Regions from separate parts of the Microbacterium sp. NPDC057407 genome, predicted to be linked through region 3. Evidence: predicted binding sites of a transcription regulator. Region 3 holds the regulator's gene; each other region holds the start of a gene.
The links. The regulator LexA, encoded in region 3, represses DNA repair genes until DNA is damaged. The targets are predictions, from matches to a motif close to TCGAACANNTGTTCGA.
Positions count from the first base shown of each region.

Region 1 (7,722 bases), on a different contig from region 3:
CGTCTGCGCCGTCGACCAACCGCGCACGTCGAGCTTCATCACGATCGCGTCGACGTCGTCGGGCTGGTAGTACCGGGGGCGGCGCCCGATCTCGCGGAAACCCTCGGAGACGTACAGCGCATGAGCGACGGGGTTGTCGGCGCGCACTTCGAGGAACACGTCCTGCACCTCTCGGCGGGCGGCCTCGTCGAGAAGCGCTCGCAGCAGTGCGCGTCCACGGCCGCGACCACGGGATGCCTCGGCGATCGCGATCGTCTGCACGTCGGCGTCCTTGGCGCCTCGCACGGCGCGCAGGCCCGCGTACCCGGTGACGCGGCCGGCGACCTCGTCGACGATGTACCACCCGTGCGGTGACGACAGCTCTTCGCGCATCATGGCCGCCGACCAGGCGTCGGTGGGGAACGAGGCGCGCTCCAGCGCCATGATCGGTTCGAGGTCGGCGGGACCGGCTTCGCGCAGGGTCATGCGCCCACCCGCTTCGGCCCGCTCGACAAGGTGACGTCCGGCGATCTCAGGTAGAGGGCGTCCGCCGGTCCGATCGTGCGGCCGGCGGCCACCGCGCGTGCGGCGCAGATGGCGAGCAGGGCGGCGGGGATGCGCTCGGCGTCGCGGCGGGCAGCGCCGACGGACGAGAGGAGGTCGTCGAGGTCGTCGCGGGGGGCGAGCGCAGGCTCGCTCGTGCGCACCGGCAGCCCGTCGTCGTCGATGCCGCCGTACACCGTATAGGCCAGCTCGCGTCGGCGCGCGTCGGTGACGACGGCGAACGGCACGTCGGCCGTGTCATCACCGGTGAGCGCGGCGTGGAGGAGCAGCTCGAGGGCGACGGCGTCGTGGCTGGGGACCGGGACGACGGGGAGGCCGCGCCCGAGGGCGAACGCGCGTGCGGCGGCGATCCCGACCCGCAGCCCGGTGAAGGGCCCGGGGCCCATGCCGGAGGCGACGTGCGAGATGTCGGCGGCGGTGACGGATGCCTCGGCCAGCGCCTGCTCGATCAGGCTGCCGATGACCTCGGCGTGTCCGCGCGGGTCACGGCTCTCGGCCTGCGAGCGCACGACGCCGTCGGGCTCGACGACGGCGACCGTCGATCCGAGCGAGGTGTCGATGCCGAGGATCACCCTTCCAGGGTAGACGCCACCCCGTGTCATCCCGGCGGCACGCAGACCGTGCGAGCGCGACACCGCCATCAGAACGGGGCCGCCGCGGTGTCGTGGGGGCGCGTCGGAGCGGCGCGGAGGACGGGCGTGGGTCGTTCGGGCGCCACGACATACCTCCGACCGGCCGGCGAGGTCCATGAGAGTGCTCCACCGCTGTCGGGGATCTGAGCGACCGTCCACCCGCCATGATGCTTCACCGTGTGGTGGCCCGTGCACAGGGGCGCGAGGTTGTCGAGAGAGGTGTCGCCCCCTTCGGCCCACGCGACGGTGTGGTCGATCTCGCACCGGCTGGCGGGGATCGCACACCCCGGGGCCATGCAGCGCTCGGCGCGCCACCGGACGAGGTGGCGCAGCGCCGGTGGCGGCCGGTACCGGTCGCGTCCGACCGAAAGGACGATGCCGGTTTCCGGATGCGTGAGCACCCGCATCCATCCGTCCGCTTCGCCGCACAGCTCGCGTGCCCTGGTGAGCGGGATCGGCCCGATGCCTTCGACGGTCGCCGGCGCGAGACCTTGGTCCTCTCGGTCGATGTCGTCGGTCGCGAGGAGCGCGAGAACGGGGACCGTCACCGCCACGGTGGCGCGAATGCCTCGTGCCGCAGCCGGGTGCACGGTGGTCGTGCCGTCGATGAGCAGGTCGCTGAGAACGTCGGCGCGCACCTGGTCGAGGGTGCGGTTCTCGTGGGGGCTGGCCGCGATGGTCTTCGCGATCGCGGTGACGCGCGCGTGGATCGCGTGAGCCTCGACCGCGGGAACGAGCGCGTGCAGCCACGCCATTCCGTCGTCGACATGCTCGACGACCACGCGGCGCGAGGTGAGGGCCCGTTCGAACCTCTCGGTGAGGGTCGAGGCTCGCGCGTCGTCGACGATCCGGCGCAGCCGTCGCGCGAACGTGCCCACCGGCTGGGCCTCGGCAAGCGGCAACGCGTCGTCGACCACCCTGTCACGAAGGTGCGGATCGACCTCGTCGAGCACTCGCACCAGGATCTGCGCGTGCTTCTCGGTCACCCGCGCGCGGCTCAGGGACTCGAGCACCGACGGATACCGCTCGACGAGCGCCTCGGCCAGCGCAAGCATGTCGCCCGAGGCCTGCTCGGTGATGCGGAGCGCGGCGGCGAGCTCGAGGCGAATGCCACGTTCCACCACCTCTTGCAGCCCGCGGTCAGGCATGTCGGCCAGCGCCTCACGCCGCATCGCGTGCACCCGTTCGAGACGCTGCGCAGCGATGATCGCCAGCACATGGGACGCCTCGACCACGAGGTCCAAGGCGTCCGGTATCGGAACCGGATCATCTCCAATGGTCAGCATGCAACCATGTTAGTACATAGCTTCGACACTGGAGGATGCAGGGCGATAACCCATGGCGCATTTTTGTTCTCGACTAGGCATCCGGCGATCCCGGCCACGAACCAACCTGACGATAGGTCTCACCGACCTGCTGCGGTCCACACTGAACCGCTAGCCGCTCACGGCCGCCGCGAGACCGTGACCGCTCGAGGCGAGTCCGCGTCGAGCTCCTCGGTGGCGCGCGAGTACGTGCCGCACGCCGTGTCGACGCCCCGACCGTGCCACTCGCGCTCGATCTCGATCTCCCACCAGCTGTCTCGGAGCCCGTCCACCATGCCCCGACCCCACTCGACGATCACCGCCGACGAGTCCAGGTCGATGTCGAGGTCGTCGAGCTCGGCCGCGGATCCGAGGCGGTAGGCATCGACGTGGACGAGAGGCGTACCGCCGACGAGCGACGGATGCGTCCGGGCGATGACGAACGTGGGGCTCTGCACGGGTCCGCGCACCTGCAGCCCCGCGGCGATCCCGCGGGTGAGAGTGGTCTTGCCCGCGCCGAGCGGACCGGTGAGCACCACGAGGTCGCCGGGGCGCAGCATCCGTCCGATCTCGGCGCCCAGCGCCTCCATGTCGGCGGGCGACGTGACCTCGCGGGTGCCGACGAGGTCGTCCAGGCTCTGCAGCGTCTCTTTCACATCGGGGCCAACGCCGGAACCCTCTGCGGGCTTCCCGGTCACGCCGACACCTGCCGCCGCGGCACCCGGGGTCCGATCCGCGTCACGATCTCGTAGTTGATGGTCCCCGCGGCATCCGCCCACTCGCCGGCGGCCGGCACGCCCAGCGTCGGGTCGCCGAACAGCACGACCTCGTCGCCGACCTCGACCGCGGCATCTGCGACGTCGACCACGAACTGGTCCATGGCGATCCGGCCAGCGACGTGGAACCTGCGGCCGCCGATCACCACCGGACCTGCCCCGGACGCCTGCCGCGGGATTCCGTCGGCGTAGCCGAGGGGCACGAGGGCGAGCGTCGTCTCGCGAGGCGCGCGGTAGTCGTATCCGTACGACACGCCCTGCCCGGCAGGCACTCGGCGCACCGCGGCCACCGGGGCCCGCAGGGTCATGGCGGGACGCAGCCCCAGCTCGGCCGATGACCGATCGGCGAAGGGCGAGAGCCCGTAGAGTCCGATCCCGATGCGCACGCAGCCCAGACGCGCCTCGGGGAGTGCGATGGCCGCGTGCGTGGCGGCGAGATGCCGCAGCGGCGGCGCCAGCCCGAGCGACGCCGCATGCGCGACGCCTTCCTCGAAGACGGCGAGCGCGGCGCGATCATCGTCGTCGGAGGCGTTCGAGAGGTGGCTGAACAGCGCCACCACCCGCACTTTGCCGATCCGCTCCAGGCGGGCGGCCTCGGCGAACACGAGGCGCTGGTCGGCCGGAGCGATCCCGTTGCGCGACAGCCCCGTCTCGAGCTTCAGATGAACGCCCACAGGGCGGTCGCCGGATGCCGCGGCCGCCGCCTGCTGCAGCTGGTCGAAGCTCGAGATCCCCAACTCGATCCCCAGCGACGCGGCTTCTGCGAAGGAGGCGCCCGGTGCGTGCAGCCAGGCCACGATGGGCGCGTCGATCCCCGCCCGCCGCAGCGCGACGGCCTCGGCGACGTCGGCGACACCCAGGCGCGTCGCACCGCCGGCGAGCGCGGCGACGGCGGAGCGCACGGCGCCGTGCCCGTAGCCGTCGGCCTTGACCACCGCGATCACCTCCGACTCGGTGAGCCGGCGCAGGTGACGCACATTGTCTTCGATCGCGCCGACGTCGACCGTCGCCTCGCGCAGCACCCCGGGCGCGACGCGGCTCATCGGCGCGCGCCCTTCGGCTCGCGCGACCCGGCGTCGGCCTCGGCCACGACGTAGGCCGTCGCGAAGCCCGCGTCGTGCGACATCGACAGGTGGAGCGTCGTGATGCCGCGGTCGGCGACGGCGGTCGCCGTCGTGCCGCTCAGGGTGAACCACGGGCGACCGGATGCCTCGGGCGTGATCTCGATCTCGGTCCAGTGCACGCCGTCCGAACCGCCGAGCGCCTTGATGAGCGCTTCCTTCGCGGCGTACCGCGCGGCGAGCGACCGCGGCTTGAGCAGCCGTTCGGCGGGCGAGAAGAGCCGCTCGATCAGCCGCGGGGTGCGCTCCAGGGTGCGCTCGAAGCGCGCGATGTCGACGAGGTCGACCCCGATCCCGACGATCACGCTGGTCTCCCGACTACTCGACCGTGACGGACTTCGCCAGGTTGCGCGGCTGGTCCACGTCCAGTCCCTTCGCGGTTGCGAGGCCCATCGCGAAGATGTGCAGCGGCACGACGGCGAGGAGCGGCTCGAAGAAGGGTCCGGCCAGCGGGATGCGCAGCACCTCGTCGGCGATGGGCAGCACCGCCGCGTCGCCCTCTTCGGCGATCGCGATGACCCGCGCGCCGCGAGCACGGATCTCCTCGATGCTCGAGACGACCTTCTTGTGCATGTCGGCCGAACCGCGCGGCGACGGCACGATCACGAACACCGGCTGGCCGGGCTCGATCAGCGCGATGGGCCCGTGCTTGAGCTCGCCGGCGGCGAAGCCCTCGGCGTGGATGTAGGCCAGCTCCTTGAGCTTCAGCGCGCCCTCCAGGGCGATAGGGTACCCGACGTGTCGTCCGAGGAAGAGCACCGAGCGCGTGTCGGCCATCCAGTGCGCGAACTGCTCGATGCGCGGCTGCTCGCGCTCGAGGATCTGCGAGATCTTGGCCGGCACGGCTTCGAGCTCGCGCACGTGCGACGCGGCGGCCTCGGCCGACACCGATCCGCGGACGCGGCCGATGTGCAGCGCCATCAGGTACAGCGCGGTCACCTGCGCCACGAACGCCTTCGTCGAGGCGACGGCCACCTCCGGTCCGGCGTGGGTGTAGACGATCGCATCCGATTCGCGCGGGATCGTGGCGCCCTGGGTGTTGCAGATCGAGAGGGTGCGGGCGCCGCGCTCGCGCGCGTACTTCACCGCCATCAGGGTGTCCATCGTCTCGCCCGACTGGCTGATCGAGACCACGAGCGTGTCGGGACCGATGACCGGGTCGCGATAGCGGAACTCGTGGGCGAGCTCGACGTCGACGGGCACCCGCGTCCACTGTTCGATGGCGTACTTGCCCACCTGCCCGGCATACGCCGCCGTGCCGCACGCGATCACGATGATGCGCGACACGTCCGCGAACAGCTCGTCCATGCCGTCGAGCTCGGGGATCACGACCTCGCCGCCGCGGATCCGTCCGCGCAGGGTGTTCGCGACCGCCTCGGGCTCCTCGGAGACCTCTTTCATCATGAAGGAGGACCAGCCGCCCTTCTCGGCGGCCGAGGCATCCCACGTCACCTCGAAGGGCTCGACCTCGACCGCGTTGCCGTCGAAGTCGGTGACCTCGACGCCCTCGGGCGTGATCGCCACGATCTGGTCCTGCCCGATCGCGAGCGCGTTGCGCGTGTGCTCCACGAAGGCGGCCACGTCGGACCCGAGGAAGTTCTCCCCCTCGCCGAGCCCGATCACCAGCGGCGAGTTGCGTCGCGCCCCGACGACCAGTCCGGGCTGGTCCTCGTGCATCGCGAGGAGCGTGAACGCGCCCTCGAGGCGCGAGACGACCTTGCGGAACGCGACGACGAGGTCGCCTTCGGCCCGGTACTCCCGGCCGAGGAGGACCGCGGCGACCTCGGTGTCGGTCTGGGAGCGGAAGGTGTAGCCCTGCGAGACGAGCTCTTCCTTCAGCTCGAAGAAGTTCTCGATGATGCCGTTGTGGATCACGGCGAGCTTGTCGTCGTCGGCGAGGTGCGGGTGGGCGTTCTCGTCGGTGGGACCGCCGTGGGTGGCCCAGCGCGTGTGACCGATGCCGGTGGTGCCGTCGGCGAGGGGCGCGGCGACGAGGTCGTCGCGAAGGATGCCCAGCTTGCCCGCCCGCTTGCGCATCCCGAGGTCGCCGTCCGCGTCGATCACGGCGATGCCTGCGGAGTCATAGCCGCGGTACTCGAGCCGGGCGAGCCCGGCGAGGAGGATGGCCTGGCTCTGCCGCGGGCCCACGTATCCGACGATTCCACACATGCCCCCAATGGTAGGCGGGCGGTTATGCGAGGAGCCTGAACGAAAGAAAAAGTCCCGGTCAGAAGGGCTTGGCGCGGGAGGTCAGAGTTTTCGAAGCAGAACCCGCTCGACGGTGTGATCCGCGGCCTTCTGCAGCACCAGGCTGGCCCGATGACGGGTGGGCAGCACGTTCTCGACCAGATTGGGAAGGTTGATGTCGTTCCAGTAGCCCATCGCGGTCTGCACCGCCTCCTCGTCGCTGAGGTGCGAGAAGACGTTGAAGAACGAGTTCGGGTTCGCGAACGCGCCGGTCCGCAGCGCCATGAACCGCTCGACGTACCACTGCGCGATGTTTCCCGGGTCGGCGTCCACGTAGACGGAGAAGTCGAACAGGTCGCTCACCGCGACGTCGTTCGGCGTCGGCGGTGGCTGCAGCACGTTGAGCCCCTCGACGATCACGACGTCGGGGCGGCGCACGGTGGTGTGGGCGTCCGGCACGATGTCGTAGCGCATGTGCGAGTAGTAGGGCGCCTTCACCTCGGGCGCTCCGCTCTTCACCTCGGTGAGGAACGACACCAGCGCCCGGCGGTCGTACGACTCGGGGAAACCCTTGCGGCTCATGATGCCCCGCCGCTCGAGCTCGGCATTGGGATAGAGGAAGCCGTCGGTGGTCACGAGCTCGACCCGCGGGGTGTCGGGCCAGCGGCTCATCAGTTCGCGCAGAAGGCGGGCGATCGTGGACTTGCCGACGGCGACCGACCCCGCCACCGCGACGACGAACGGCGTGGCGGCCTCGTCGTCGCCGAGGAACGAGCTCGTCTCGGCGCCCAGTCTCTTGATCGCCTTCGCATACAGCGACAGCAGCCGTGACAGCGGGAGGTACACCTGCGCGACCTCCGCCATGTCGAGGCGGTCGCCTAGACCCCGGATCTGGATGATCTCGGTCTCGGACAGAGGCTGCGACATCCCCGCCGCGAGCCGTGCCCAGTCGGCTCGATCGATCTCGCGGTAGAGCGAGAGCGCCGGGGAGATGGTGGAGGCGTCGTCGGCGGACATCCCGCTCATCGTATCCGCTGACGCGGGCCCGCCTCCGAAGAGACGGGCCCGCGCGGTGTGGCGGAACGACCTCAGTCAGCCGCGGCGGCGTGATCGTGGTCGTGGTGCAGACCTCCGCCACCACCGGCGAACGTGCCCTCCG
Region 1 covers NZ_JBHVCA010000001.1:366,329-374,050, reverse strand. The annotation lists gene rimI (ribosomal protein S18-alanine N-acetyltransferase) at 1-465, opposite strand, end outside; gene tsaB (tRNA (adenosine(37)-N6)-threonylcarbamoyltransferase complex dimerization subunit type 1 TsaB) at 462-1,115, opposite strand; gene ACFUTX_RS01820 (DUF222 domain-containing protein) at 1,184-2,461, opposite strand; gene tsaE (tRNA (adenosine(37)-N6)-threonylcarbamoyltransferase complex ATPase subunit type 1 TsaE) at 2,620-3,069, opposite strand; gene alr (alanine racemase) at 3,174-4,298, opposite strand; gene ACFUTX_RS01805 (holo-ACP synthase) at 4,295-4,681, opposite strand; gene glmS (glutamine--fructose-6-phosphate transaminase (isomerizing)) at 4,695-6,545, opposite strand; gene coaA (type I pantothenate kinase) at 6,627-7,580, opposite strand; gene ACFUTX_RS01790 (M28 family metallopeptidase) at 7,652-7,722, opposite strand, start outside.
Region 1: a site for LexA is predicted at 2,472-2,487, ahead of ACFUTX_RS01820 (DUF222 domain-containing protein). Genes of this name have one in related genera too.

Region 2 (7,722 bases), on a different contig from region 3:
GCGCGCTCGATGGAGATGGTGAGGTAGTCCTCCCACTCCGACGACGCGGCCATGATCGCGTCGCGAACCGGCCCGGGTCTGGCGTCGAACTCGGCCGACGTCGCGGCGAAAAAGCAGCCGCCTCGAAAAACGCGCTCCCGCGAGTAGTCGAGCCACGACGGGATGAGCGCGCAGAGCCGGGCGAGGCCGCGCCCCGACCGGGCGCGCGCCGGCTCCACGACGCGCTCGATGAAGACCTCTCGCGCGGCGGCCACCGTCGCGAGCTGCAGCTGCTCCTTCGAGCCGAACAGCGTCGCGACGCCGCTCTTGCTGTGGCCTGCGGCATCCGCCAGTCGTCCGATCGTGAGGCCCTCGAGACCATCGACCGAAGCGGCGTCGATCGCGTGCGCCAGAATCGCGCGTCGCGACGCGTCGCCGCGCTCACGGCGGCCGTCCCGGACGGATGCTTGCGCCATGCGACGAGGTTACCGTACGATCGTTCGTATAAGTACGTACGACCGTACGCATAGTCGCGCGAGGAGCTGCCATGAACGCCGTCCGATCCACTGCGGGTGCGACCATCCGCGTCGCCGGGGTTCTCTCGCCCCGGCTGGGTGCGGCGGTGGCGCTCCCGCTTTTCGGCCATGTCGCGCGCCCGCGGGCGGTGCATGCCGATGACCGCTCGACGATGGATCGTGCGCGCAGGTCGTCGATCCGCATCCCGGGGCTCGACCGGCGCGGTGTCGACGTGACGGTGTACGAGTGGGGCGCTGGTCCTGACGCCGTCGTGCTCGCTCACGGCTGGACCGGTCGGGCGAGCCAGTTCGCGACCCTCGTGCGCGAGCTTGTCGCGGAGGGATTCCGGGTCGTCGCGTTCGATGCACCCGCCCACGGCGACACCGCGGGCCGGGGTACGTACCTCGTCGATTGGACCGACATCCTCGCGCAGCTGGCTCATCGGTACGGGCGGCTCCGCGCCGTCGTCGGCCACTCGTTCGGCGGACTCGCAGCGCTCGTCGCCACGGCGCACGGGCTCGACGTCGACCGCGCCGTCACCATCGCGGCACCCGGTGACCCTGACCTGCTGCTCGCGCAGTTCCAGGCGATGCTCGGGTTCGATGACCGCACGGCGGCCGCGCTTCGTGCCCGGTTCGCGCGCCGGTACTTCCCCGGCGAGACCGACCCGTTCGCGCGGCTGTCGCCCTTGCAGCAGAGCCTCACGGCGGCGGTGCCCCTTCTCGCGGTCCACGACGAGACCGACCCGGTCGTGCCCTTCGGCGAGCTCGCCCGGATCGCCGCCGTGCATCCGGACGCGCGCGTCGTCGTGACCCGTGGGTTCGGGCACAACCGCCTGCTCACTGCGGATCCCGTGCTCGATGCGGTGGTCGCCTTCGTCAGCGAGGACCGGCCCGACCGGGCCGTGACCCGCGACGAGCGCGGCACCGTGCGCCGTCGCGGCTGATCGGGACGGCGCACGACGCCGGTCAGAAAAGACGGGCGGGTTCCGCTGCCGACGACGGGGTCACCCCCGCGTTCGCCGGCGCCGCCCGGGCGGCCCGGCCCCGCGAGGTGATCACGATTCCGGCGGCGCGCGCATCGGCCCGTGACGCGAGCCCCGGCACCGGTCCGCCCCGCGGATTCTCCTCTTCGGCCCGGCCGTCGAGCCGATGCGCGCGCAGCAGGGGCCGCACGCGCTGGGCGAGCCACGCGCGATACGCCTTGGGCGCGGTGACGGATGCTCCGGGGTAGAGACCCAGGTACGACGACACGAGTTCGGGATGCTCCCGCTCGAGCCACTGCATGAACCACTGCTTCGCGCCCGGGCGAAGGTGCAGGGCACCGTAGATCACCCGGACCGCGCCAGCCGCCTTGATGCGCGCGAGCGCATCGTCGATCGCCGCGATGGAGTCGGTCAGGTGGGGGACGATCGGCATCAGGAAGACGGTGACGCGGAACCCCGCCTCGGTGGCGGCGCGTACCGTCTCGAGGCGCGCGGTCGCGGTCGGCGTGCCGGGTTCGATGAGGTTCTGAAGCGCATCGTCGAACACGGCGATCGACATGGCCAGGGTGATGTCTACCTGACCCGCCGCCTCGGTCAACAGCGGCAGGTCGCGCCGCAGCAGTGTGCCTTTCGTCAGGATCGAGAACGGCGTCCCCGACGTCGTCAGCGCGCCGATGATGCCCGGCATCAGCCGGTACCGGCCCTCAGCCCGCTGGTACGGATCGGTGTTGGTGCCGAGCATGACCGGCTGCTGGGTCCAGGAACCGCGCCGCAGCTCCTTCTCGAGCACTTCGGCCACATTGATCTTCACGACCACCTGGGAGTCGAAGTCCCGACCCGCGTCGAGCTCGAGGTATTCGTGCGTGCCGCGGGCGAAGCAATTGTGGCTGATGACCCCGTTCGCCACGAAGTCGCCGGTGGTGGTGGTGATGTCGATCATGTCGATCGACTCTTCTAGATCGTCGATGCCCACGACCCGCAGCGGAGCCACGCCCTTCACGGCGGTTCCGAGCAGGTCCAGCTTGCGAGTGATCGCAGGCTGAGTCAGATCGAAGAACCGTCGACGAGCCGGCAGACCGCCGAGAAGGCGAATCGAGACGACGCCGTTCTCGCGCGGAGACTCGGTCGCGAACTCGAACCGGTGAGCTCGCAGACAGCCGCTGATCGCAGCCAGCATGTTCGAGTCTTTATTGGAGATTCGAAGGATGCCTCTGCTGCAGCTTCCTTCCGCATCGAAGACTCCCGAGAGGAACCCTCGAGACCACTCGAGGGTCGGCTCAGATGGCCACTCGATCAGGGAGGTGATCAGTTCGTGATCCGTCCGTTTCGACGAAGCAATGGCGGTCATCGCACGCCGCGACGCCGAGGCGGGCGAGAACGCGCTGCGTCGAAGCGTCACCCCCGCGGCCACCAGATACGCGTGGGCTCGATCGAGAGCCTCATCGTCGGCGAGTGCGAGGCGGAATCGGTGAGCGGTGTAGGTCCCGCCCGTGCTTCGCGGATAGTCGCGCCGCAGCATCATCCCGTCGCCGCGCACCATGCCGCACAGGTATCCGACGCGGAAGTCGTCGGTCTCGACCGATGAGAGCCCCGCCCCGCCCGTGCCGAACCCGATCAATCGGTTGTTCGTGGTGAGGTACGGCCGTTGCCCTTTCTCGGAAGGCTGGACGAACTTCCACCCGCGTTCGGTGAGGAAGCGGTGGTCTCCGCTCGCGATGACCTCAGTGCCGTCGCTCAGTCGGATTCGATACGCACGTTTGCGGGTCGGCCACACGGCACCCACCGTCGCCGACGTGTAGCGGCGATACGAACCGTCTCGCCGCGTGCCGACCACGACGTCTCCGACCCTGACTTCCTTCAGCGGCTTGGTGCGCCCGTCCGCCATGAGGATGGCCGTGTCGGGATGCAGGCAGTACACGCACGCATGACTGCATCCGCGGTAGGGGTTCACGGTCCAGTCGAAGGGCATCGCCGACGCTCCGGGCACGTGATTCAGGGCCGTCTTGCACAGCACCTCGTGGAACGTCACCCCGGCGAACTCGGGCGTGGTCACGGATTGGACGAGGCCGTTGAGGTGCTCGAGACCCGGGAGGGCCGAGGCATCCGCCACCCCGAGCTCTTGACCTTGCCAACGCATGACTCCATGCGAACACATGTTCGAGAGTGTGTCAAGGCGGCGCGCGCCCGCATCGAACACGGCAGGCCGCGACGGGTCGGTGCCAGCGCCGCCTCGGCCGACGGGGCACAATGGCAGGCGTGACGGTCCCCGGTCCGCCCCGCCCCCCGGAGTCTCGCCGCGCTGCACGCGTGCTGCGCGAAGAGGCTGCTCGGCGTGCTCGCGCGGGAGCAGACAGGCGCGCCCGGGTCGGGACGGAGTCGCACGATCGCACGCTCGCCGGCGATCCGAGCCGGTCGGGGGCGCATCGCACCCGCCCCGCCCAGGCGCACGGCGCCCGGTCCTCGTCGGCGAGCGCGGGCTCGGCACCGGCCCGTCACGTCCGCCCCACTCGGCGAGGGCGAGCAGCCGTCACCGTTTTCGTCGCGGCGGGGCTGCTCTTCGCCGGCATCCCGGCGCTCACCTCGCTGACCGCGGGATCGGCCTCCGGACCCGAGGCGGGCTCCGCGAAGCTGTTCGCGGTTCCCCCTCACATCGACGCCCTGCCGGTGCCGACCTTCGAGCAGGCGACCACCTCGACCGACATCTGCGGCGAGTCCTCCGTGCGGGCCGCGCTCGAGGCCGGAGACGACTCCGCGGCGATCGCGGCGGCGGGCGGCGGGGAGGCGTTCCGCGCCGCCGTGGCGACCGGCGCAGCATCCTGCGTCGACCTGGCCGACCCCTCGCGCATCTGGGTCGTCGTGAACAAGCGGCGCCCGTACGCCCCGGTCGACTACCGCCCTGCAGCGCTCATGCTGCCCGACGGGGTGCGCAGCGTCGAGGGAGGGTCGCTTCGATCGGATGCCGCCGCCGCCCTGACCTCGATGGTGACGGCCGCGCGGGATGCGGGCGTCGGCGAGATCGCCCTCGAGAGCGGCTTCCGGTCCTACGAGACGCAGCAGGGGTCGTACGGTCGGCAGGTCGCGGCCCGCGGCGTCGAGGGGGCCGACCAGGTCAGCGCCCGTCCCGGCTTCAGCGAGCACCAGTCCGGCCTCGCCGGCGACGTGGTCGCGTGCGCCGGCGCGTGCGGCACGCTCGACGACCTCGCCGCCACGGCGCAGGGCGCGTGGGTGGCGGGCCACTCGTGGGAGTACGGGTGGATCGTGCGGTACGTCGACGGCGGCACCGACGTGACCGGCTACCTCGGCGAACCCTGGCACCTTCGCTACATCGGGCCCGACCTCGCCCGCGCCTACCACGAGGGCGGCTGGACCTCGCTCGAGGAGTTCTTCGGCCTCCCGGCCGCCCCCGATTACGGCTGAGCCGACGCCTGACGCCGGGTGGAGGCATCCCACAAAGTCCGACACTCGGTTCCAGGATTCTTCGGATCCGATCTCACATCGGCGCGGTCGGCGCCGCCGGCCGTCCTAGGATTCGAGGGAGACCTGAGGATTCAGCTCGGGCACGCCCGGCCGGGTCGCATCCGACCGCCGTGGCGCATCGCTCGAAGACGAGAAGGAGGCGCGCATGGAGCGCGACATCTACGACGAGGACCACGAGGCGTTCCGCGACGTCGTCAAGGAGTTCATCAAGCGCTACGCGACCGAAGAGAAGCGCAAGCAGTGGGACGCGGCGGGCGAGGTCGACCGCGCGACCATGCTCGCGGCGGGCGAGGCGGGCATCATCGGGCTCTCCGTGCCGGAGGAGTTCGGCGGGGCCGGGATGCTGCAGGACTACCGCTTCCGCGCGATCGTGCTCGAAGAGACCATCGGCGCCGGCCTCGGCTCGCTCGCGGGGGCCCTCGGCATCCAGGACGACCTGGCGGTGCCGTACATCGTGCACATGGGCACGCAGGAGCAGAAGGAGAAGTGGCTCCCGGGCATGGCCACGGGCGAGATCCTCGGTGCTCTGGCGATGACCGAGCCCGGAACCGGCAGCGACCTGCGCGGCATCAAGACGACCGCGAAGAAGGTCGACGGCGGCTACATCGTCAACGGCGCCAAGACGTTCATCTCGTCGGGCAAGACCGCCGACATGGTCGTCACGTTCGTCAAGACCGGCGAGGGCAACCGCCCGGACGCCTTCAGCCTGCTGATCCTCGAAGACGGCATGGCGGGCTTCGACCACAGCAAGAAGCTCGAGAAGATGGGCTTCCACGGGTGGGACACCGCCGAGCTGTCGTTCAGCGACGTCTTCGTGCCCGAGGCGAACCTCATCGGCGGCAAGGAGGGTCTCGGCTTCATCCAGCTGATGATGAACCTGCCGCTCGAGCGCCTGTCGATCGCCGTCGCCGCGGCGGCAGCCGGCGAGGCGGCGTTCGAGTGGACGCGCGACTACGTCCTCAGCCGCGAGGCCTTCGGCCAGCCGATCGCCGACTTCCAGAACACGCGCTTCAAGCTCGCCGACATGGCGACGACCGTCGACGTGCTGTGGGCCTACAACGACCGGGCGATGATGCTCTACAAGGACCAGAAGCTCACCCCCGAAGAGGCGGCGAAGGTCAAGTACTGGTCGACCGACCGCGAGTGGGAGCTGCTCGACATCGGCGTGCAGCTGCACGGCGGCTACGGCTACATCACCGAGTACCCCATCGCCCGCGCCTTCCTCGACGCCCGCGTGCACCGCATCTACGGCGGCACGAACGAGATCATGCGCGACCTGGTGGCGCGACAGATCGTCGGCAAGCGGTAGCGATCGCCGGAACGGATGCCGCGGCCCCGCCCTCTTCGCAGGCGCCGGGCCGCGGCATCCGTCGTCGTGCCGGGTCGGTGGGATCAGCCGGCGTCGAACTCGCGACGCAGGTAGCGCGGGGCCTGCGTGCGCCAGGCCTCGGTCACCAGCTCGACGAGGTGGTCGGGGTCGATCCCGGCCATGCGGAACGCGATCTTGGGCTCGCTCCACCGGGTCGTGGTGCGCAGGAACACGTCGGGCCGCATCTCGACCAGCGCCACCGCGTCGATCGGATCGGCGACCTTCGTGGCGACGACGAGTTCGTTCGCGATGACCTCGCGCATGTCTTCGGGGATGCTCGGCCAGGGGTGGCACTCCCACGCGTAGAGCTTGCCGCGCACGAACCACGCCGCGCCGCCGGTCGTCGCCCGTTCCTCGCTGCCGGGGAGGGATGCCGCGGCACGGCGCACGTCGTCGAGGGTGGGCACCCTCGGAGCCTAGGCCGAACCCCCGACATCGGCCGGCGCTCTCGGCAGTCATCAGGCACCGGTGTGCACAAAGTCGGACGTCCGTGGCGAGCCGCGGCGCGAGGCACCGCCTCGGCCGCTCCGCCGACCCGATCGCCGACGTTGTGCACGGCGCGGAGAAGCGTCAGCCCAGACCCCACGGGAAGAAGACCCACAGGATGACGCCAGAGGCCGCGAGGAACAGCCCGATGAAGACGACGTCGCGCGCCCGGAACGGCACCAGGTGGCGCTCGGTGCGGTCCGGGTACGCGCCGAACGCCCGCGCGTCCATCGCGAGGGCGACCCGCTCGGCGTGGCGGATGGCGCCGGCCATCAGCGGCACGATGTAGCCGAACCAGCGGGCGACGGCGGCGAACGGACCGCGTCCGCCGTGCGCTCCCCGCACGCGGTGCGCCTGGCGGATGACGTCGAGTTCGTGCGCGAAGCGCGGCACGAACCGGAAGGCCGCCAAGGCCGTGTACCCGATCCGGTACGGCAGGCGCAGCTGCTGAACCGTCGCGCGCACGAGGTCGGGTCCGGTCGTCGAGAGCCCCGCGATGAGGGTGAGCCCGATGATCGCGGCCAGGCGGAGACCCGTGGCCCAGCCCAGTTCGAGGGCGCCCGAGTACAGGGTCCACGACCCGACCTGGAGCACCGGCGCCGTCTGATCGACGCGGGCCGGGTCGGTCCAGACGGCGAAGCCGAGGCCGATGATCGCGGCCGCGGCGGGCAGGGCGACCAGCACGGCCGCCAGCCGCGGCGTGAATCTCACCCCGATCAGCAGGATCGCGTAGCTCAGCGCCAGGAACGCGAGCGGGGTCGCGGCATCCCGCACGAAGACGAGCAGCACGATCACCGGGAGCGGGGCGGCGAGCTTCGCCAGCGGGTTGAGCCCGTACAGGAAGCGGACGGGCGACGCCGCGACCCGGTCCGCGTACGGGTCCGCGACCCCGCCGAAGCCCTTTGCCACG
Region 2 covers NZ_JBHVCA010000003.1:164,183-171,904, reverse strand. The annotation lists gene ACFUTX_RS09530 (TetR/AcrR family transcriptional regulator) at 1-455, opposite strand, end outside; gene ACFUTX_RS09525 (alpha/beta hydrolase) at 527-1,441, shown strand; gene ACFUTX_RS09520 (intein-containing Rv2578c family radical SAM protein) at 1,464-3,617, opposite strand; gene ACFUTX_RS09515 (M15 family metallopeptidase) at 3,737-4,897, shown strand; gene ACFUTX_RS09510 (acyl-CoA dehydrogenase family protein) at 5,103-6,266, shown strand; gene ACFUTX_RS09505 (MmcQ/YjbR family DNA-binding protein) at 6,350-6,733, opposite strand; gene ACFUTX_RS09500 (energy-coupling factor transporter transmembrane component T) at 6,897-7,722, opposite strand, start outside.
Region 2: a site for LexA is predicted at 3,626-3,641, ahead of ACFUTX_RS09520 (intein-containing Rv2578c family radical SAM protein). Genes of this name have one in related genera too.

Region 3 (7,722 bases):
CCTCGAGATGACCAAGTGGTTCGACACCAACTACCACTATCTCGTTCCCGAGATCGGCCCCGAGACGCGCTTCGCCCTGTCGAGCGACCGGTTCGCCCGCCAGGTGGCCGAGGCGAGGGCCGACGGCTTCACCGTGCGGCCTGTGATCGTGGGCCCGGTCACGCTGCTCGCGCTCGCGAAGGCGACGGATGCCGCGCCCGCGGGCTTCGATCCGCTGACCCGCCTCGACGACCTGGTGCCCGTCTACGCGGAGCTTCTCGCGAGCCTCCGCTCAGCCGGGGCCGATTGGGTCCAGCTGGACGAGCCCGCTCTCGTGAGCGAGAGTCTGCCGGTCGACGCCGCGACGCTCGCCGCCGCTGCCGCGCGAGCCTACGCGGCGCTCGGCACCGCGGCCGATCGTCCGGCGATCCTCGTGGCGGCCGGGTACGCCCAGCTGACCGACGCCGCCTGGACCGCGCTGGCCGCTGCTCCCGTCGAGGCCGTCGCCATCGACCTGACGCGCGGCGCGACGCCCGACGCTGCCGTCGATCTCGGCGGCAAGACGCTCGTGGGCGGCGTGATCGACGGGCGGAACATCTGGCGCGGCGACCTCGCCGGCGCGTGGGCGAAGCTGGAGGCGCTCGAAGCGCTGGGCGCCGACCGGGTGTCGGCCGGCACGTCGACGTCGCTGCAGCACGTTCCCCACGACGTCGACGACGAGACGCGCCTCGACCCGCGCCTGGCGTCGTGGCTCGCCTTCGCCGATCAGAAGACGCGCCAGGTCGTGACTCTCGCGCGAGGGCTCGCCGACGGCGCCGACGCCATCGCGGACGAGCTGGCCGCGGCATCCGCTGCCCTCGCCGACAGGCGCAGCGCGCCCGGCGTGCGCGACGGCGCGGTGCGCGAGCGCGCGGAGGCGCTCACGCCCGACGACTTCGACCGCGGCGATTACGATGCCCGGGTCGCGGCGCAGGAGGCGGCGCTCGGCCTTCCCGTGCTGCCGACGACCACGATCGGCTCGTTCCCGCAGACCGGAGACATCCGTCGCGCCCGTGCCCGGCACGCGAAGGGCGAGATCAGCACCGAGGAGTACGAGCAGTTCCTCCGCGACGAGATCGCGCGAGTCGTGGCACTGCAGGAGGACCTCGGGCTCGACGTCCTCGTGCACGGCGAAGCCGAGCGCAACGACATGGTGCAGTACTTCGCAGAGAACCTCGGCGGCTTCGACGTCACCGAGCACGGGTGGGTGCAGTCCTACGGCTCGCGTGCAACACGCCCGTCGATCCTGTGGGGGGACGTGTCCCGTCCGGCTCCGATCACCGTCGCCTGGTCGACCTTCGCGCAGTCGCTCACGGACAAGCCCATGAAGGGGATGCTCACCGGTCCCGTCACGATCCTCGCGTGGTCGTTCGTGCGCGACGACCAGCCGCTCGCCGAGACGGCCAACCAGGTCGCGCTCGCGCTGCGCGACGAGATCGCCGATCTCGAGGCGGCCGGCATCGGCGTGATCCAGGTGGACGAGCCGGCCCTGCGCGAGCTGCTGCCCCTGAAGAAGGCCGATCAGCCCGCGTACCTCGAGTGGTCGGTCGGCGCGTTCCGTCTCGCCACCGCCGGCGCGGCCGAAGCGACCCAGGTCCACACGCACCTCTGCTACTCCGAGTTCGACGTGGTGATCGATGCGATCGCCGCGCTCGACGCCGACGTCACCTCGATCGAGGCGGCCCGCAGCCGCGGCGAAGTGATCGGCGACATCGCCGCGTCGGGCTTCACCCATGGCGTCGGCCCCGGGGTGTACGACATCCACTCGCCGCGCGTGCCGTCGGTGGGCGAAGTGGCGGACCTGCTCGATCGCGCCGCGACCGAGCTGCCGCTGCGTCAGGTGTGGGTGAACCCCGACTGCGGCCTCAAGACCCGGGGCTACGACGAGACGGTCGAGTCGCTGCGCAACATCATCACCGCCACCCGCGACATCCGCGAGAAGGTGGGCGCGGCCGTCTAGCGTCGCGGCGGCTTCTTCTTCGTCGACGCGGATGCCGCGGGGGCCGGTGCCTCCGCGGCATCCGTCGTCTCGCCCCTGGCCGGGATGACGACGGTGACGGCGTCGGTGGCGGCGTCCTCCGCGGGCACCGCCTCGGCAGTGGGAGGGCCGGTGTGAATGTCGGCATCTGCCGGCCCGTGCCCGGCGCCCGCATCCCCCGCCGGTGCGGCGAGCAGCGGCTGCTCCTCGTCGCGGCGCTGGACGAGCTCGAGGATCCAGGCGACGCCGAAGGCCACCACCAGGACCAGGACGACGTCCCCGAACGACAGCGGCCGCAACGCGAAGAGCCAGAGAACCGCGAGTACCGCGATCACCGAGCGGACGAGCACGCGATAGCGGGCGAGCCAGGCGCCGAACCCGCGGGTATCGAGGCCGCGGCCGGCCAGCTGCCGCCGTGCCGACGAGTTCATGCTGCGCACGGCCCGGCGCGCGCCCTCCGCGCCAGCCGAGCGGCCCATCGCCCAGCCGAGGACGGCGACGAAGACGCCGAGCACGCACAGCACGATGGCGGTCTGGGTCATCGCCCCGACGAGCTGGTCGTAGATGACGTCGAGGGCCGACGCAGACAGGTCGAGGTCGCCGGCGACGATGCCCATCGTCGTGTCGCCGATCGCGAGTGCGACGGCGAGACCTCCGGCCCCGATCGCCAGACCGAGCCCGGTGCCGAGCACCGCGACGCTGCGGCGCCGGGCGATCGCGATCCCCGCGCCGAACAGGGCGAGGGTGATGACCGGCAGCCACCATCCCAGAGTCGTCGCCAGGGCGTATCCGGTGCGGATCGCCGCGAGGTTGTCGCCCTTTCCGATGATCACCACCCGGTCGACGGCCGGTATCAGCTGCGCGGCGCTCACCCCGCGGTCGAGAAGCCGCTGCTTCACGACGTCGACGATCGCGCCGAGTTGGATGCCGACCCCGTCGTCGGTCTTCACGACCAGGCCGCCGCCGTCCGACGTGGCCGCGGTGGTGAGCGCCCGGTGCGCCGCCCGGGTCGCGGTCGCCCACACGTCGGAGAAGGCATCCGATTCCACCACCCGGGTCACGGCCCCGTCGACGAGGTTCTCCAGTCCGTCGGCGGCGGGCGCCTGGAGCATGTCGAGCAGCTGAGCCACGCGCGGCGGGACGCCGAGGTCGGCGATGCCGGTGAACACGTCGGAGGTGAGCTGGTCGAAATCGACCTGCGCCGTGATGGCGTCCATGGTCTCGTCGACAACGAGCGCCTGCACCGCCGGATCGTCGGCGAGCGGAGCGAGCGTCGCGACGAAGGCCTCCTCCTCGACGAGCTGCACCCGCGCCCACGCGGTCACGATCGAGACGGGGACGAGGATGGCCGCGACGACGATGCAGATCGCCGACACGACGGCCCGCCATCGGCCGCTCGACCGCGGCGCGGGACTCGTCGTCACCGCCGAGGCGAGCCGGGCGTTCTCGGATTCGAGTTCGCGGATGCGCGCGGCGAGAGCCGGGGCGTCGGCCGCATCGATGTCGATGTCGCTCATGGCGTCATTCTGGCCGAACGCGAGCCCGTTGCGAGAAGGATCACCCGGCGCGGGTGACCCGGCGGGTCAGACCGCGCGCAGCACCGCGACGACCTTGCCGAGGACGACCGCCTCGTCGCCGAGGATCGGCTCGAAGGCCGAGTTGCGGGGGAGCAGCCACGTGTGGCCGTCGCGCTGCCGGAAGGTCTTCACGGTCGCCTCGCCGTCGAGCATCGCCGCGACGATCTCGCCGTTGTCGGCCGTCGCCTGCGAACGCACCACCACCCAGTCGCCGTCGCAGATGGCGGCGTCGATCATCGACTCGCCCGACACCTTGAGCATGAACAGCTCGCCCTTGCCCACCAGCTGACGGGGAAGGGGGAAGATCTCCTCCACCTGCTGCTCGGCTGTGATGGGCACGCCGGCGGCGATGCGCCCCACGAGCGGCACCAGCGCTGCGTCGCCCAATGAGGGGAGCGAGTCCGCCGGGCTCTCGGTGGCGGCGCCCGGGAGGTCGATGAGCACTTCCATGGCCCGGGTCTTGCCGGCGTCGCGGCGGAGGTAGCCGCTCAGCTCGAGCTGATTGAGCTGGTGCGTCACGCTCGACAGCGACTTCAGACCGACCGCATCGCCGATCTCGCGCATGCTCGGGGGATACCCGTGCCGCGCGATCGAGCGCTGGATCACCTCGAGGATCGCCAGCTGCTTGTCGCTCAGGCTCTTGCGGCGCCGCGTCTGCGGCCGTTCACGCCCGGTGGCATCGCTCATCTTCCGGCTCCTGTCTCGTCCCGGGAGGCGTCCTCGGGGTGCAGCGGTCTTCGAATGTCGGAGGCCCGTGGTGGGCTACTCGTATCGAAACCGTATCCGGCTTCGGCCCTCGAACACAGCAACACGACCGCGTGTCGCGTTCGAGGGTGCGCCGCCGAAACGGACTGTTGACATCGTAGAACATCGAAGATAACTTCGGTACAGAGATTCGCACCCTCCGCTCCCGGCCGCGCGAAGGGTGCGAATCTCTCCCCCACAGGAGGAGAAGACCATGACCGCCATCGGCATCACGTCCCCCGGGCTCGGCACGACGTCTTTCGGCCTGCCGGCACGGTCGACCCGCCTGCGCCTCACCCTCCGCGGGCGTCGTGTGCTGGCCGCCCTCGCCGCGCTGCCGGCTGTCGTGGCGATCTCGGTCGCCATGGTCTCGGGTGGGGCGGCGCTGGCTTCGCGCGACGCCGGCACCGACCCCGGCTCCTTCGCCACCGTGACGGTCTCGTCAGGAGACTCCCTGTGGTCGATCGCGCAGGACGTGGCTCCCGACGCCGATCCGCGCGACGTGGTCGACGCCATCGTCCGCCTGAACGCGCTCGACGGCGTGACGCTCCAGGCCGGTCAGAGCCTCGCCATCCCCGCGGAGTACGCACCGGGCCGTTGAGTGCGCGCCGTAGGATCGGAGGGGTGAGTCCCCGCCTCGAAGATCTCCCTCTGCGCGACGACCTCCGCGGAATGACGCCCTACGGCGCACCGCAGGCCCCGCTTCCGGTCGCGCTCAACGTCAACGAGAACACCCACCCCGTTCCCCAAGACGTCGCCGACGACATCATGGATTCGGTCGCCCAGGCTCTGCGCGACGTCAACCGCTACCCCGACCGCGAGTTCACGGCCCTGCGCGAAGGGTTCGCCGACTATCTGGGCCATGGACTCCACCGCGATCAGATCTGGGCGGCGAACGGTTCGAACGAGGTGCTCCAGCACGTCCTGCAGGCCTTCGCCGGGCCCGGTCGCACGGCCTTCAGCTTCGCACCCACCTACTCGATGTACCCGCTGCTGACGCGAGCGACGGGGGCGGAATGGGTGACCGCGCCCCGTTCGGCCGACTACACGGTCGACGCCGGCGACGCCGCCGCGCAGGTCGCCGACGCCGCGCCCGACGTCGTCTTCCTCTGCTCGCCCAACAATCCGACCGGCACGCCGCTCGGCCTCGACGTGATCGAGGCGGTGTACGACGCCGCGCCGGGAGTGGTCGTCGTGGATGAGGCCTACTTCGAGTTCGCGCCGCGCGACGAGCGCTCCGCACTCACGCTGCTCCCCGGCAGGGAGCGGCTCGTGGTGTCCAGAACGATGAGCAAGGCCTTCGCGTTCGCCGGGGCCCGCGTCGGATACCTCGCCGCCGACCCGGCCTTCGTCGATGCGCTGCGCCTCGTGCGACTGCCCTACCACCTGAGCGCCCTGACGCAGGCCGCAGCATCCGCCGCTCTTCGTCACGCCCCGACGATGCTCGGCATGGTGGACGAGATCGTCGCGCAGCGCGACCGCATCACCGCGACCGTGGAGGCGCTGGGCTACGTGCCCCACGCGTCGTGGACGAACTTCGTGCTCTTCGGGGGCGTCTCCGATCCGGCTGCCACCTGGCAGCGCCTGTACGACCGCGGCGTGCTGATCCGGGATGTCGGAATCCCGCACCACCTGCGGGTCACCGCCGGCACCGAGGACGAGACGACGGCGTTCCTCGACGCACTCGCCTCGGTAGACTCGGACGCATGAGCGCCGCCCCGCGTACCGCCTCCGTTCGACGCTCCACCAGCGAGTCCACGGTCGAGCTCGAACTCGATCTGGACGGCACCGGTCGCAGCCGGATCGACACGACGGTTCCCTTCTTCGATCACCTGCTCACCGCGTTCGCCAAGCATTCCCTCACCGACCTCACCGTGCGTGCCTCCGGTGACACCGACATCGACGCCCACCACACGGTCGAAGACATCTCGATCGTGCTCGGGCAGGCGATCCGCGAGGCGCTCGGCGACAAATCCGGCATCTCGCGATACGGCGATGCGCTCGTCCCGCTCGACGAGGCGCTCGCGCAGGCCGTCGTCGACATCAGCGGCCGCCCCTACCTCGTCCACACCGGCGAGCCGGCCGGCTTCGAGCACCACCTGATCGGCGGTCACTTCACCGGTTCGCTCGTGCGGCACACGTTCGAGGCCATCTCCTTCAACGCCGCGCTGACCGTTCACGTCACGGTCCTGTCGGGGCGCGATCCGCACCACATCGCCGAAGCGGAATACAAGGCGTTCGCCCGGGCGTTCCGTCAGGCGAAGGCCCTCGACCCGCTCGTCGAGGGGATCCCGAGCACGAAAGGCGCTCTGTGAGCTCCCAGCCCGTCGTCGCGGTCCTCGACTACGGATCCGGCAACGTCCACTCCGCCGTGAAGGCGCTTGCGGCGGCCGGCGCCGACGCGCGCCTCACGTCGGACCGCGCCCTCGTCCGCGATGCGGACGGTCTGGTCGTGCCGGGCGTCGGCGCCTTCCGCGCGGTGATGGACGCGCTTCGCGCCAGTCGCGGCGACGAGCTGATCGATCGGCGCCTGGCGGGCGGCCGACCCGTGCTCGGCATCTGCGTCGGCATGCAGGTGCTCTTCGAGCGAGGGGTGGAACGCGGCGTCGACACGGAGGGCATGGGCGAGTGGCCCGGCGTGGTGACCGAGCTCGACGCGCCCGTCCTGCCGCACATGGGCTGGAACACGGTCGAGGCGGGGCAGGGGTCGCGGCTCTTCCGCGGACTCGAGGACGAGCGCTTCTACTTCGTCCACTCCTTCGGTGTGCAGAAGTGGACACTCGACGTCCAGCCGCCGTTCCCGCCGCCCGCGCTGACGTGGTGCACGTACGGCCAGCCGTTCCTCGCGGCCGTCGAGAACGGGCCGCTTTCGGCGACGCAGTTCCACCCGGAGAAGTCCGGCGATGCCGGCATCCAGCTCCTCGCGAATTGGATCGACGGCCTCGGCGGGGCTACCCTCTGAGATCGTGCCGTTCGCGGGAGCGCCTGCTTCCCGCGACTTCCCCGCACGAGGAGCCATGAACGATTTCGCCTCAACGCCCGAGTTGATCCTGCTGCCCGCCGTCGACGTCGCCGACGGCAAGGCGGTGCGCCTCACCCAGGGGGAGGCGGGCACCGAGACGAACTACGGCGACCCGGTCGACGCCGCGATGGACTTCGCGCGCCAGGGTGCGCAGTGGATCCACCTGGTCGACCTCGACGCCGCTTTCGGCCGGGGCTCCAACGCGGGCGTCTTGCGCAAGGTGATCAAGCAGGTGCGGGGCGTTCAGGTCGAGCTCTCCGGCGGCATCCGCGACGACCGCACGCTCGAAGCGGCCCTCGAGAGCGGTGCCGCCCGGATCAACCTGGGCACCGCGGCGCTCGAGAACCCGGAGTGGGCGGCGGACGTGATCGGCCGGTACGGCG
Region 3 covers NZ_JBHVCA010000006.1:25,923-33,644, reverse strand. The annotation lists gene metE (5-methyltetrahydropteroyltriglutamate--homocysteine S-methyltransferase) at 1-1,978, shown strand, start outside; gene ACFUTX_RS14500 (hypothetical protein) at 1,975-3,513, opposite strand; gene lexA (transcriptional repressor LexA) at 3,580-4,260, opposite strand; gene ACFUTX_RS14490 (LysM peptidoglycan-binding domain-containing protein) at 4,532-4,918, shown strand; gene ACFUTX_RS14485 (histidinol-phosphate transaminase) at 4,942-6,027, shown strand; gene hisB (imidazoleglycerol-phosphate dehydratase HisB) at 6,024-6,632, shown strand; gene hisH (imidazole glycerol phosphate synthase subunit HisH) at 6,629-7,279, shown strand; gene priA (bifunctional 1-(5-phosphoribosyl)-5-((5-phosphoribosylamino)methylideneamino)imidazole-4-carboxamide isomerase/phosphoribosylanthranilate isomerase PriA) at 7,335-7,722, shown strand, end outside.